Regions from separate parts of the Nocardioides sp. Leaf307 genome, predicted to be linked through region 2. Evidence: predicted binding sites of a transcription regulator. Region 2 holds the regulator's gene; the other holds the start of a gene.
The links. The regulator HrcA, encoded in region 2, represses chaperone genes, less so after heat shock. The targets are predictions, from matches to a motif close to TTGGCACTCGNNNNNNNCGAGTGCCAA.
Positions count from the first base shown of each region.

Region 1: the regulator HrcA is predicted to act here: its motif matches at 3,167-3,193, upstream of groES (co-chaperone GroES).

Region 1 is NZ_LMNY01000001.1:1,058,944-1,065,855, reverse strand. Features, by position in the region: gene ASF50_RS04940 (hypothetical protein) at 1-914, shown strand, start outside; gene groL (chaperonin GroEL) at 1,013-2,638, opposite strand; gene groES (co-chaperone GroES) at 2,733-3,026, opposite strand; gene ASF50_RS19885 (THUMP-like domain-containing protein) at 3,250-4,443, shown strand; gene ASF50_RS04920 (B12-binding domain-containing protein) at 4,440-5,582, opposite strand; gene ASF50_RS04915 (MBL fold metallo-hydrolase) at 5,673-6,314, opposite strand; gene ASF50_RS04910 (S-(hydroxymethyl)mycothiol dehydrogenase) at 6,311-6,912, opposite strand, start outside.
Region 2 is NZ_LMNY01000001.1:1,552,740-1,559,651, reverse strand. Features, by position in the region: gene ASF50_RS07105 (PhoH family protein) at 1-593, opposite strand, end outside; gene ASF50_RS07100 (hypothetical protein) at 812-1,096, shown strand; gene ASF50_RS07095 (histidine triad nucleotide-binding protein) at 1,155-1,505, opposite strand; gene ASF50_RS07090 (Gmad2 immunoglobulin-like domain-containing protein) at 1,671-2,621, shown strand; gene ASF50_RS07085 (16S rRNA (uracil(1498)-N(3))-methyltransferase) at 2,880-3,620, opposite strand; gene dnaJ (molecular chaperone DnaJ) at 3,628-4,809, opposite strand; gene hrcA (heat-inducible transcriptional repressor HrcA) at 4,967-5,998, opposite strand; gene ASF50_RS07070 (hypothetical protein) at 6,274-6,912, shown strand, end outside.

The sequences.
Region 1 (6,912 bases), 490 kb from region 2:
GGGCCGTCGCCCCCGGCACCTTCGCCCGCCTCGCGCTCGCCGGGCTGGCGGGCGCCGCCACCCCCGTCGCCGCCACGGTGGCGTGGGCGTGGTCGCAGGGCGTGCGCCTCGACGTGCTCTGGTACGCCGTCTACGGCTTCCGCTCCGACGCCGCCGTGGCGCTGGCCGGCGAGGCCACCGGCGAGCCCGCGACGCGGCTGGCCACCCTCGTGCTGAGCGCCGTCGGGGCCGGGATGCTGCTCATCGTCGCCGGCTTCGTGGTGCACGTGCGTGGCGAGTGGGCCGGCGACCCCGCCCTCACCGCCGCGACCGCCACCCTGGTCCTCTTCGACGTCACCGCGCTGGTGCTCGGCGGCAGCTTCTGGCGCGACTACCTGCTGGCCCTGCTCCCGGCCACGGCGCTGTGCGCCGCCCTGCTGGTGCGCCACGGGTCGCGGCGCGGCCTGCGCATGCGGGCGGTGATCCTCGGCGCGGCCGCCTCCACCGTCGTCTGCCTGCTGGGGTGGGTCGTGATCCAGGCCAGCGGGCTGCAGGAGTTCGACGAGGTGCGCACCGGGCAGGCCGTCGGGCGGGCCGCCGCTCCCGGCGACACGATGGTCGTCTTCGGGGGGCGCGCCGACCTCCAGCTGGCGAGCGGCATGGCCTCGCCGTACGAGCACCTGTGGAGCCTGCCGATGCGCACCCTCGACCCCGACCTCGCCGAGCTCGCCGCGGTGGTCGCCGGACCGGAGCGTCCGACGTGGATCGTGGAGTGGGTCGACTTCACCACGTGGAGCCCGGCCGGCGGTGCGGCGCTCGCCGACCTCGTCGGGAGCGAGTACGTCGCGCACGGTGCGGGCTGCGGCGACACGGGTCGGACCGTGTGGCTGCTCCGCGGCGTCGAGCGCCCGGCGGTCGCGCCCGACTGCGGGTGACCTGACCGGCCTGCCGACCGGGCCCGGCACCGACGACGACGGCGCCGGGCCCCGTGAGGGACCCGGCGCCGCCGGTGGAGCAGGTGGTGCCTAGCGGCTCAGTGGCCGTGCCCGTGGCCGTGGCCGCCGCCCGCGGGGGCGTCGTCCTCGTCCTCGGGCTTCTCGACGATGAGCGTCTCGGTCGTCAGCAGCATCGCCGCGATCGAGGTGGCGTTGACCAGCGCGGAGCGGGTCACCTTGACCGGGTCGAGCACGCCCTGGGCGACCAGGTCGCCGTAGGTGTCGGTGGCGGCGTTGTAGCCGTTGCCGACGCCCATCTCGCGGACCTTGGTGGTGACGACGTAGCCGTTGACGCCACCGTTCTCCGCGATCCAGCGCAGCGGCTCGTCGGCCGACTTGCGCACGATGCGCACGCCGACGGCCTCGTCGCCGGTGAGGCCGAGGTCGCCCTCGAGCACGGACACCGCGTGGATGAGGGCCGAGCCGCCACCGGCGACGATGCCCTCCTCGATCGCGGCGCGCGTCGCGGAGACGGCGTCCTCGATGCGGTGCTTCTTCTCCTTCAGCTCCACCTCGGTGGCGGCGCCGACCTTGATCACGCAGACACCGCCGGCCAGCTTGGCGAGGCGCTCCTGGAGCTTCTCGCGGTCCCAGTCGGAGTCGGTGTTCTCGATCTCGGCCTTGATCTGGTTCACGCGACCCTCGACGGCGGCGGCGTCGCCGGCGCCGTCGACGATGGTGGTGTTGTCCTTGGTGACCACGATGCGGCGGGCCTGGCCCAGCACCTCGAGGCCGACCTGGTCGAGCTTGAGCCCGACCTCGGGGGCGACGATCTCGCCACCGGTCAGCGTCGCGATGTCCTGCATCATCGCCTTGCGGCGGTCACCGAAGGCGGGGCTCTTCACCGCGACGGCGTTGAAGGTGCCGCGGATCTTGTTCACGACCAGGGTCGAGAGGGCCTCGCCCTCGACGTCCTCGGCGAGGATGAAGAGCGGCTTGCCGGCGGCGATGACCTTCTCCAGCAGCGGCAGGAGCTCGGCGATCGCCGAGATCTTGCCCTGGTGCAGGAGGATGTAGGGGTCGTCGAGGACGGCCTCCATGCGCTCGGGGTCGCTGACGAAGTACTGCGACAGGTAGCCCTTGTCGAACTGCATGCCCTCGGTGAAGTCGAGCTCGGTGCCCATGGAGTTGGACTCCTCGACGGTGATGACACCGTCCTTGCCGACCTTGTCGAAGGCCTGCGAGAGCAGGTCGCCGATGACCTTGTCACGGCTCGAGATCGTGGCCACGGAGGCCATGTCCTCGACCGAGTCGACCTCGCGGGCGGCGTCGCGCAGGGCGTCGCCGACGGCGGCCGCGGCGAGGTCCATGCCCCGCTTGAGGCCCATCGGGTTGGCGCCGGCCGCGACGGCCCGCAGGCCCTCGTGGACCATGGCCTGGGCGAGCACGGTGGCAGTGGTGGTGCCGTCACCGGCGACGTCGTTGGTCTTGGTGGCGACCTCCTTCGTCAGCTGCGCGCCGAGGTTCTCGAAGGGGTCGTCGAGCTCGATCTCACGGGCGACGGTCACGCCGTCGTTGGTGATGGTCGGCGCGCCCCACTTCTTGTCGAGGACGACGTAGCGGCCCTTGGGGCCGAGCGTCACCTTGACGGCGTTGGCGAGGGCGTCGACGCCCCGCTCGAGGGCGCGGCGGGCGCTCTCGTCGAACTCAAGAATCTTGGGCATGCGTTCTCCTTAGAAGCACGAGGCTTTCAAGCACTGGCCCTGACGCGACTGGACCCGGCCGGCAGCAGCGCTGCCAGCCGGGATGCCAGGTGCGTCAGGAGACGACGGCGAGGACGTCGCGGGCGGAAAGGATGAGGTACTCCTCGCCGGCGTACTTGACCTCGGTGCCGCCGTACTTGCTGTAGATGACCTTGTCGCCGACGGCGACGTCGAGCGGGACGCGGTTGCCCTTGTCGTCGATGCGGCCGGGGCCGATCGAGACGACCTCGCCCTCCTGGGGCTTCTCCTTGGCGGTGTCCGGGATGACCAGGCCGGAAGCCGTGGTCTGCTCGGCCTCGAGCGTCTTGACGACGATGCGGTCCTCGAGGGGCTTGATGTTGACCGACACGATGTCGACCTCCACTTTCGTCACTACTTGATGGCGGGTGGTGCACGTCTGGGTCCACCGCTCGCGTGGCACGCCGTCGCGGGGGTCGCGCTGCGCTGCGGGTGGCTGGCACACTCACGGGGAGAGTGCCAACCCAGAAACTAGCACTCGCTCACCCTGAGTGCCAGGGCCGGGGTCCCCCGCGGCTGCGGCGGCACCCGGACGGCCTGACAGGATCGCGGCCATGGACCTCGACGACCTGCGGTGGCTGCTCACCGACGACGGCCAGGCCCTGCTCGCCGAGGCGGTGGCCGTCCTGCAGGCCGGGCCCGCGACGCCGGACCCGCTGCGGGTCTCGGCCTCGCTGCGCCGGCGCCACCCCGGGACCGACCCCGCCCACGTCGCCGCGGCGCTCACCCAAGCCACGCTGCGCCGCCGCGCCGAGGCCAAGCTGGGAGAGGACGCCCGGCTGCTCTACTTCACCCCCGACGGCCTGGAGCAGGCGACCCGTCGCGCCGTCGCCGACCACCGCGCGGCCCGGCTGCGCGCCTTCGAGGCGATCTCGCTGGTCGACCTGGGCTGCGGCATCGGCGGGGACCTGATGGCGGGCGCCCGGGCCGGCATCGTCTGCGCGGGCGTCGACCTCGACCCGGTGCGGGTCGAGGTCGCGCGGGCCAACCTGGCCGCGCTGGGCCTCGACGGCGCGACCGTCGTCGCCGACGCCACCACGGTCGACACCTCCCCCTTCGACGTCGCCTTCGCCGACCCGGCGCGGCGCACCGCACGGGGTCGCACCTTCGACGTCGACGACTGGACGCCGCCCTGGTCGTTGGTCGAGGGCCTGCTGCGCCGCGACGCGTGCGTCAAGGTCGCGCCCGGGATCCCCCACGACCTCGTGCCCGAGGGCGTCGAGGCCGAGTGGGTCAGCGACCACGGGGAGGTCAAGGAGGCCGCCCTGTGGGCGGGCCGGCTGGCCACCACCCGCCGCCGGGCCACCGTCATCGGCGACGGCGGCCTGGCCACGCTCACCGACGAGGACGACCCCGGGGCTCCCGTGCGGTCCCTGGGGGCCTACCTCTACGAGCCCGACGGCGCCGTCGTGCGCGCCGGGCTCGTCACCGCCGTCGCCGCGGCGCACGCCGGTGACGGCGCGGGCCTGCTCGACCCCCACATCGCCTACCTCACCTCCGACTCCGCGACCCGTACGCCGTTCGCGCGCGGCTACGAGGTGCTCGAGGAGCTGCCCTACCGCGAGAAGCAGCTGCGCGCGGCGCTGCGCGAGCGGGGCGTGGGTCGGCTGACCATCAAGAAGCGCGGCGTCGACGTGGTGCCCGAGCAGCTGCGCAAGCGGCTCGCGCTGCAGGGTGACGGCGAGGCCACCCTGGTGATGACCCGCGTGGCCGGCGAGGGCACCGCGCTGCTGGTGCGCCCGCTCTAGCCCGGGGCGTGCCCCGGCGCCGCCCCGGCCAGGTGGACCCGCGCCAGGGGGTGGCCGCGCAGCGGCTCGGCCAGCAGGCCCCACACCTCGGCGACCAGGCCGTCGGGGGCGCGGCGGGCCTCGAGCACGCGCTCGAGCCAGTCGCGCACCTCGATCATGATGGTCTCGTCGCCGACCACGAGGGCGGCGGCGAGGCAGCCGAGGACGTGGTCGACGTAGCCCGGGAAGTCGGTCCACCAGTCGGGGGCGCTGGAGGGCGCCCCGACCGCGACGTCGTGGCGGGCGGCGATCGCGCGCACGACGTAGGGCGCGATCTCGTGGTGGTAGTCGGCGATCCAGGCGGCCTCCACGTCGGCGGGCCCGGCCTCGGCGGGACCCGTCTGCGGCACCCGTGACGGGAGGGCGTCGATGACCCGCGCCGCCTCGCCCGGGGTGGCGGCGTAGGCGGTCGCGCCGAGCGCGAGGGCGCGGGTCTCGTCGCCCCCGAAGGCCTGGCCGCCCACCACCACGGGGATGCCGATGGCCCGGATGGAGCTGAAGAGCGACTTCTGCCCGGCCAGCGAGGAGGTGAGCGAGGCGCTGAAGAGCACCGCCCGGGGCTTGAGGCTGAGGATGTCGTGCAGGAGCCCGGCGGGCTCGGGGTCACCGCCGACGTAGGTGACGCGGTAGCCCGCGAGCAGCAGCGACTCGGCCACGATGAGCGCCGGGAGCGCGTGGCGCTCGTGCTCGAGGCAGGAGACGATGACCAGCGGCGCCGACGGGTCGGCCTCGGGGGCGAAGGAGCCCAGCCAGTGCACGAGGCCCTCGTTGATCGCGGTGGCCTGGTGCTCCTGGGCCACGCTCCACCCACCGGTCAGCCAGAGGTCGCCGATGCGGGCCTGGGCCGGCACGACGAGCCGCTCGATGACCTCCATGGGGGCGGCCCCGCCCTCGTGGCGCTCACGCACCACGGCCAGGGCGCCGTGGCGGTCGCCCGTCTCCAGCGCGGCCCAGTAGGTGGTCCACGCCGACTCCCACTCCGGGTCGTCGACCGGGGCGAGGGCCACCGGGGGGAGGGTCGTCGTCGCGTCCTGGGACGGGGGACCGCTCGCGTCGGTCGCCGGGTCGGGACCGGGGTCGTGCTGCACCTGCTGCTGCACCGTGCACCTCCTGGGGGGACCTCACGACTTTACCCAGGCCGACCCTGGCGGCCCTCGCCCGAGCGGGCGAGGGCCGCGGGTGGAGCGGGCTCAGCCCGCCAGGCCGGCGCGCTCGGCGCCGATGGTGGTGTCGTCGCCGTGACCGGTGTGGACCACGGTCTCGTCGGGCAGGGCGAGGAGCTTCTCGCGGATCGAGGCCTTGATGACGTCCTCGTCGCTGTAGGAGCGACCGGTGGCCCCCGGACCTCCCTGGAAGAGGGTGTCGCCGGTGAAGACGCACCCCAGCGCCGGGGCGTGGAAGCACACGGCCCCCGGGGCGTGGCCCGGCGTGTGCAGCGCCCGCAGGACCGTGCCCCCGACGAGGATCTCGAAGCCGTCGCCGAGGTCGACGTCCCACAGGTGGCCCTCGCCGTCCTCGGTGAGGTGGGTGAGGTCCCACAGCGGCTTGTCGTCGGGGTGCAGCATGATCGGCGCCACCACCCGCTCGCGCAGGGCCGGCGCGACCCGCGAGTGGTCGTCGTGGGCGTGGGTCAGCAGGATCGCCCGCACGGTGCGCTCGCCCACCAGCGCCAGGATGTCGTCGACCGAGTGGGGGGCGTCGATGACGACGCACTCGGTGTCGTCGCCGACGACCCAGAGGTTGTTGTCGACCTGGTGGGTCTCGCCGTCGAGGCTGAAGGTGCCGCTGGAGACGGCGTGGTCGATCCGCACTCCCCCGGCAGCGCCGCTCACACGATCACCACCGAGCGCAGCACGCCGCCGTCGTGCATCTTGGCGAAGGCGGCCTCGACGTCGTCGATGCCGATCTCCTCGGTCACGAAGGCGTCGAGGTCGAGCCGGCCCTGCTGGTAGAGGTCGACGAGCATCGGGAAGTCGCGGCTGGGCAGGCAGTCGCCGTACCAGCTGGACTTCAGTGCGCCGCCGCGGCCGAAGACGTCGATGAGCGGGATCTCCGGCACGGTCATGTCGGGGGTCGGCACGCCGACCAGGACGACGGTGCCGGCCAGGTCGCGGGCGTAGAACGCCTGCTTCCAGGTCTCCGGGCGGCCCACGGCCTCGATGACGACGTCGGCGCCCTCGGCCCCGGCGTAGGTCTGGGCGCAGATCTCCTTGATGGCCTCCACCGGGTCGGTGGTCGAGGAGTCGACAGTGTGGGTGGCGCCGAGGGCCTTGGCGGTCTCGAGCTTGCCGGCGTCGATGTCGACGGCGATGATCGGGCTCGCGCCCGCCAGCGCGGAGCCCGCGATCGCGGCCACGCCCACGCCCCCGCAGCCGATGACCGCGACCGACCTGCCGCGGCCCACGGCGCCGGTGTTGATCGCCGCGCCGA
Region 2 (6,912 bases):
ATGGTGCCGGCCGCGAGCAGCTTGGGGATCGACTCGGGGTCCATCATGTCGTGCAGCGCGTCGTAGAGCGGGCGCAGGTAGGGGTCGATCTTCTCGCTCAGCGTGCCCGGCAGGTAGCCCAGGTGCTCGCCGGCCTCGACGGCCGGACGGGTCAGGATGATCCGGGTGACCTCCTTCGACTGCAGCGCCTGCACGGCCTTGGCCATGGCGAGGTAGGTCTTGCCCGTGCCGGCCGGGCCGATGCCGAAGGTGATGGTGTGCTTGTCGATGGAGTCGACGTAGCGCTTCTGGTTCAGCGTCTTGGGCCGGATCGAGCGGCCGCGGTTGCTGAGGATGTTCATGCTCAGCACGTCGGCGGGACGCTCGGTGGTCTCGGCGCGCAGCATGCCGAGCACGCGCTCGACGGTCTCCGCGGTGACGCCCTGGCCGGTGCGGATGATCGTCACCAGCTCGTCGAGAAGGCGCTCGGCCAGCGCGACCTCGCCGGGCTCGCCGAGGAAGGTGATCCGGTTGCCCCGCACGTGGATCTCGGCGTCGAAGGCCCGCTCGATGAGCGCGAGGTGCTCGTCGCCGGCCCCCAGGAGGCTGACCATGTTGATGCTGTTCGGGACGACCACGGTGTGCCGGGTCTGGTGGGCGACGGACGGGCTCTGCGGGGCGTCGAGGTCGCGGGGGGTGCTCTCGGTCATGGATGCCCCGGTCGGGGCGCCTCTCGTGGTCGGCGGTGCGGCCGTTCCATCGTACGGCGCGCCGCCCGACCAGCCCAGCGGGTTCCTCGCTGGGAGCCGCGGGCGCGGCGTACGGTGGGCGCATGGCCGGTCCGGACGCGCACGTCGAGCAGTGGCCCGACGAGGACCCCGACGACCACGACGACGACACCGAGCCGTACTGGTTCCCCGGGCAGCACCTCCCCGGCCACGCCCGGGGCATGGGGCTGACCCACCACACGCAGGAGGGGGCGCTGCTCGACTTCGCGGGCTCGCTCGACCCCAGCAAGCCGCTGCACAAGATCACCGCCTGGGTGATGCTCGTGGTCTTCGGCCTGCCGGTGTTCTTCTACGTGCTGCGCCTCGTGCTCGCCGTCGTGCCCGGCTGACCGAGCCCGTCGCGCCCCGTCGCGACCCCGGGCCACACCGCCGGCCCCGCCGACCGGCTCAGCCGGGCGGCCAGGTCATCGAGCGACCCGCGAGCAGGTGCAGGTGGGTGTGGAAGACCGTCTGGCCCGCGTCGGCGCCGGTGTTGAAGACCAGCCGGTAGTCGTCGTGGCCCTCGGCCGTCGCCACCGCGGCCGCGGTCGTCACCAGCTCGGCCGAGGCCTGCGGGTCGCCCGCGGCCAGCTCGGCGGCGTTGGCGTGGTGCTCGCGCGGCACGACGAGCACGTGGGTCGGCGCCTGGGGGTTGAGGTCGCGGAAGGCCACCGTGCGCTCCGTGACGTGCACCACCTCGGCCGGCACCTCCCCCGCCACGATCTTGCAGAACAGGCAGTCGGCCACGGGGCCCTCCATCGGTGGGGTACGTCGGGCCCCGGCGGGACCGCTCGGTCGTGCCCCCGGCGCAACCCCGGGGGCGCCCCGAGCGTCTCACCTGCGCCGACCCCGCACCAGCACCGACCCGACACGCGAGCCCCCCGCCTCCAGCGCTGGACCGGCTCCCACCCCGAGGATGGACCCATGACCGCTTCCCCCTGGACCCGTCTCGCCACCGTCGGTGGCACCCTCGCCCTCGGCGCCTGCGTGCTCGCGGGCTGCGGCGCCGACGACGACACCGCCGGCGACCCGACGGCCTCCGACAGCGCCACGGCCTCCACGACCCCCTCGCAGTCGCCCAGCGGCAGCGAGGAGCCCACCACCTCCCCCAGCGCCAGCGCCCCGACCGCCAGCGCCTCCAAGGAGCCGAGCCAGGACCCCGGCTCGGAGACGGTGCCGACCTACTTCGTGGCCGACGCCCCGCAGGGCCCGCGGCTCTTCCGCGAGTTCCACCAGGTCTCCGGCGACCCGCTCCAGGCCGCCGCCGACCTCGTCACCACCGGCGAGGCCACCGACCCCGACTACCGCTCGCTCCTGCCCGCCGGCACCTTCTCCTCCGTCTCCTTCGACGGCGACGCCTTCGTGGTCTCCCTGCCCGACGCCTCGTGGGCCGAGCGCGGCGGCCTGTCGGCGCGCGAGGCCCGCCTCGCGGTGCAGCAGGTGGTCTACACGCTGCAGGGGGTGCAGCAGGAGCGGGCGCCGCTGCGCGCGGAGCTCGACGGCGAGCCCTCGACGCTCTTCGGGGTCGACACCTCCGCGGGCGTCAAGCAGGCGCCGCAGCTCTCGGTGCTGGGCCTGGTCAACGTCACGGCGCCCGAGCAGGGCGCGACCCTGTCGGGCACGGTCACGGCCTCGGGCCTGGCCAGCTCCTTCGAGGCGACCGTGCCGTGGGAGGTGCGCGACGCCTCCGGCGAGGTCGTGCTCGACGGGTTCGCCACCGCCGACGGCTTCATGGGCCGGCTCTTCCCGTGGACGACCGAGGTCGACCTGTCCTCGCTGGAGCCCGGCGACTACACCTTCGTCGCGTCGACCGACGACGCCGGCGGCGAGGGCCCCGGCCCCACCGAGGACTCCAAGGACTTCACCGTCGGCTGACCAATCCACCGGCAGCACGACTCCGAAGCACCAGGGCAGACGCTCCGGCCTCGTGGCGTGGGGGCCTTTTCCGGGTCCGGACCGTCTGCGGCGCTCGACCCCGGCCTCACACATCGAGGCCGGGGTCGAGCCGTCTCCGGAGCCCGCGCCGGGACAGAACCGGGGGAAGTCCGCCCAGGGCGGCGGAGACGACGGGGACGGTACCCCGCCGGCGTCGCGAGTACCCAACTTGACGTCGGCCCCGCGAGGTGGTGGGGCTCAGCCCCAGCGCGGCGTGGCCGCCAGCAGTGCCGCGACGGCGGCGAGCCCCGCGGTCGACGTGCGCAGCACCTCGGCGCCCAGGCGCACCGAGCGGGCGCCGGCCGCGACGAGGGCCGCGACCTCCTCCTCGGTCAGGCCGCCCTCGGGGCCGACCACCACGACGAGGCGACCGGAGACCGGCACGCTCAGCGCCGAGAGCGCCTCGGTGGCCTCCTCGTGCAGCACCACGGCCAGGTCGGCCGCCGCGACCAGGGCGCAGACGTCCTGGGTGCGCGCGAGCGGGGCGACCTGCGGGTGCCAAGGGCGGCGCGCCTGCTTGGCGGCCTCGCGGGCCGTGGCCCGCCAGCGCGCCAGCGACCGCTCGGCCCGCTCGCCCTTCCACACCGCGACCGACCGCGCCGCGGCCCAGGGCACCACCCCCGCGACGCCGACCTCGGTCAGCACCTCCACGGCCAGCTCGCCCCGGTCGCCCTTGGGCAGGGCCTGCACCACCGTGACCGACGGCGCGGGCTCGGGGTGGTCGGCCACCTCCTCCACGACGGCCTCCAACGACCGCTTGGCCGTGGCCGTCACGGCGGCCACGACAGTGCGCCCGCGGCCGTCGGTCAGCACCAGACGCTCACCGACACGCATCCGGCGTACGGCGACGGCGTGGTGGGCCTCGTCGCCCTCGAGCGCGACGGGCGCCCCCACCCGGGCGTGGGCGAGGGTCTCGACGAGGTGCACCGACAGCGTCACGGCCGGCTCAGTGCGGGTTGAAGGCGTCGCGCAGGCGGCCGAAGACCGACTTGGTGCCGGGGCGCACCGACCCCGTGGGGGCCTCCTCGCCCCGCAGCGCGGCGAGCTCGCGCAGCAGCTCCTCCTGCCGCGCGTCGAGGCGACCTGGGGTCTCGACGGCGATGGTGACGACGAGGTCGCCCCGGCCGCCCCGCAGCCCGGGCACACCGCGCCCGCGCAGCACCTGCTCGGTGCCCGACTGGGTGCCGGGGCGGACCTCGATCTCGAAGCTGGTCTCCAGCTCGGTGGGCTCCTCGGGATCGGCCACGACGTCGGCCTCCAGGGTCGGCAGCGTGATCGTGGTGCCGAGCGCGGCCGCCGTCATCGGCACCGTGACGGTGCACTGGAGGTCGTTGCCGTGGCGGCGGAAGGTCGGGTGCTCGGCCACGTGGATCTCGACGTAGAGGTCACCGGCGGGGCCGCCGCCGGGCCCGACCTCGCCCTGCTCGGTCAGCTGCACGCGGGTGCCGGTGTCGACGCCCGCAGGGATCTTGACCGTCAGCGAGCGACGCGAGCGCACCCGGCCGTCGCCGGAGCACTCCCGGCACGGGTCGGGGATGATCGTGCCGAAGCCGCGGCAGGCCGCGCACGGGCGCAGCGTGCGGATCTCGCCGAGGAACGACCGCTGCACCTGGGCGACCTCGCCCTGGCCCCGGCAGGTCTCGCAGGGCACCGGGTGGCTGCCCGGTGCGGCGCCGTCGCCGTGGCAGGTCGAGCACAGCACGGCGGTGTCGACCTTGATCTCGCGGGTGACGCCGAAGGCGGCGTCGGCGAGGTCGACCTCGAGGCGGATCAGCGCGTCCTGCCCCCGACGAACGCGCGGGCGCGGACCACGGCCCTGGCCACCGCCCTGACCGCCGCCTCCGAAGAACGCGTCCATGATGTCGGTGAAGGAAAACCCGGCACCCTGCCCGAAGCCGGCCTGCCCGCCCCCACCGAAGGGGTCTGCGCCGCGGTCGTAGGCGGAGCGCTTCTGGGGGTCGGAGAGCACCTCGTAGGCCATCGAGACCTGCTTGAACTTCTCCTGCGACTCGGGGTCGGGGTTGACGTCGGGGTGCAGCTGGCGCGCCAGTCGGCGGTAGGCCTTCTTGATCGCGTCGCCGTCCGCGTCGCGGGCGACCCCGAGGAGGTCGTACAGGTCCTGGCTCACTGATGGTCCTTCGTCGTCGTCCGGGTGGTGCGTGCTGGTCGTGCGTCTTGCGTCGTGCTCTGGCGTGCTGGTCTGGCGTGCTGGTCTGGTGGGGCGCGGGCGCTCGGGGGCGCCCGGGTGCGGGGCGGGCCGGCGGGCCCGGCCGGTGAGGGCCTGCTCAGGCCTCGTCGAGGATGCGGGAGACGTAGCGGGCGACCGCGCGCACCGCAGCCATCGTGCCCGGGTAGTCCATGCGGGTGGGACCCACGATGCCGAGCGTGGCCAGCGACTCCTCGCGGGGGCCGTAGCCGGTGGAGACGACGCTGGTCGAGGACAGCTCCTCGTAGGGGCCCTCGGCGCCGATGCGCACCGTGACGAGCCCGCCGGTGCCCGACTCCCCCAGCAGCTTGAGCAGCACGACGTGCTCCTCGAGGGCCTCGAGCAGCGGGCGCACGGCGGAGTCGAAGCTGTCGCCGTACCTCGCGAGGTTCGCTGCGCCGCCGACGGCGACGCGGGCGTCGTTGCGGTGGTCGCTCATCGAGTCCACGAGCACCTCGACCACCTGCACGGTGGCTGCGCTCGGGCCCCGGCCGTCGGGCTCACCGGCCTCGCCAAGGGCGCGCAGGGCCACGAGGGCCTCGGCGATGGTGGCGCCGGTGACGGTGCGCAGCACCAGCGAGCGCAGCTCGGCCAGCTCCTCGTCGGCGAGCTCCCCCTCGAGCTCGACCACGCGCTGCTCGACGCGCCCGGTGCTGAGGATCAGCACGACGAGCAGCCGGTGGGCGCCCAGGGAGACCAGCTCGACGTGGCGCACGGTGGAGCGCGACAGCGTGGGGTACTGCACCACGGCCACCTGACGGGTCAGCTGGGAGAGCAGCCGCACGCTGCGCTGCACCACGTCGTCGAGGTCGACGGCGCCGTCGAGGAAGGTGGAGATGGCCCGGCGCTCGGCGGTGCTCATGGGCTTGACCGTGGTGAGCCGGTCGACGAAGAGCCGGTAGCCCTTGTCGGTCGGCACGCGACCGGCGCTGGTGTGGGGCTGGGTGATGTAGCCCTCGTCCTCCAGCACGGCCATGTCGTTGCGCACGGTGGCCGAGGAGACGCCCAGCCCGTGCCGCTCGACGAGCGCCTTGGAGCCGACCGGCTCGTCGGTGGCGACGTAGTCCTCCACGATGGCTCGCAGCACGGCGAGCCTGCGGTCCTCCTGCATCCCGCCTCCTCCCGCCGGCCCGGTCCGGGGCCTCTGGCACCCGGCCGCGCTCGATTGGCACTCGATTCCGTGGAGTGCCAACTCTACAAGGTCGGGTCCCTCACGGCAGCCCGGGCGTGGACCGCGTCGGGCCGCCGGGCGTCCGCGCTCCGGCGCGTATGGCGGACCCGACTCGGAGAGCCCCTCCCCCCGACGACCCGGGTAGGTTAGGCTCACCTAACTACGACCACCCGTCACGGCGTCCGCCCCAGGACCGCCCGCCGATCGGAGGCAGCATGACCGCCGAGAGCTCGACCCGTCCCCTCCACGACCCCTACCTGGTCGCGGCCGAGGCGCGCGCGGTCCTGTCGTGCGCCACCGACGCCGGGCTGGTCGTCGAGGGCGCCCCCGACGTGCTGCGCGACGACACCCTGGGCATGGCCGAGCGCGACGGCGTGCCGACCTTCACCTGCTCCCCCGCCGGCGACCTCGCCCTGGCCGCCGCCCGTGGCGCCGGGGCCGTGCTCACCGTCGACAGCGCCCTCGCCGGCCCCGCCGGGGCGCGCCCTCCCTCGGTGACGGTCTCGGGCCGCCTCTCCCTGGCCGGCCTGGAGGCCTGCCCCTGCTGCGAGGACGAGCGGCAGGTCGTGCGCCTGGTGCCCGAGCAGGTCGCCCTCCAGCTCACAAGCCCCGACGGCGTCGGCACCTCGCTGGCCGTGCCGGTCGAGGAGTACGCCGCACCCGCCCACGCGCTCAACCGCGGCTACCTGCAGCGCTGCGTGGAGCACGCGGGCCGCTGCCACCCCGAGGAGCTGCGCGCCTCGGTCGCCCTGGCCGCCGGCGTGCCCGTCGAGCGCCTCATCGCCGCCGAGCTGGCCGACCTCACCGCCGGCGGGGTCGACGTGCGCTGGATCGACGACGCCGGCGCCCACGTC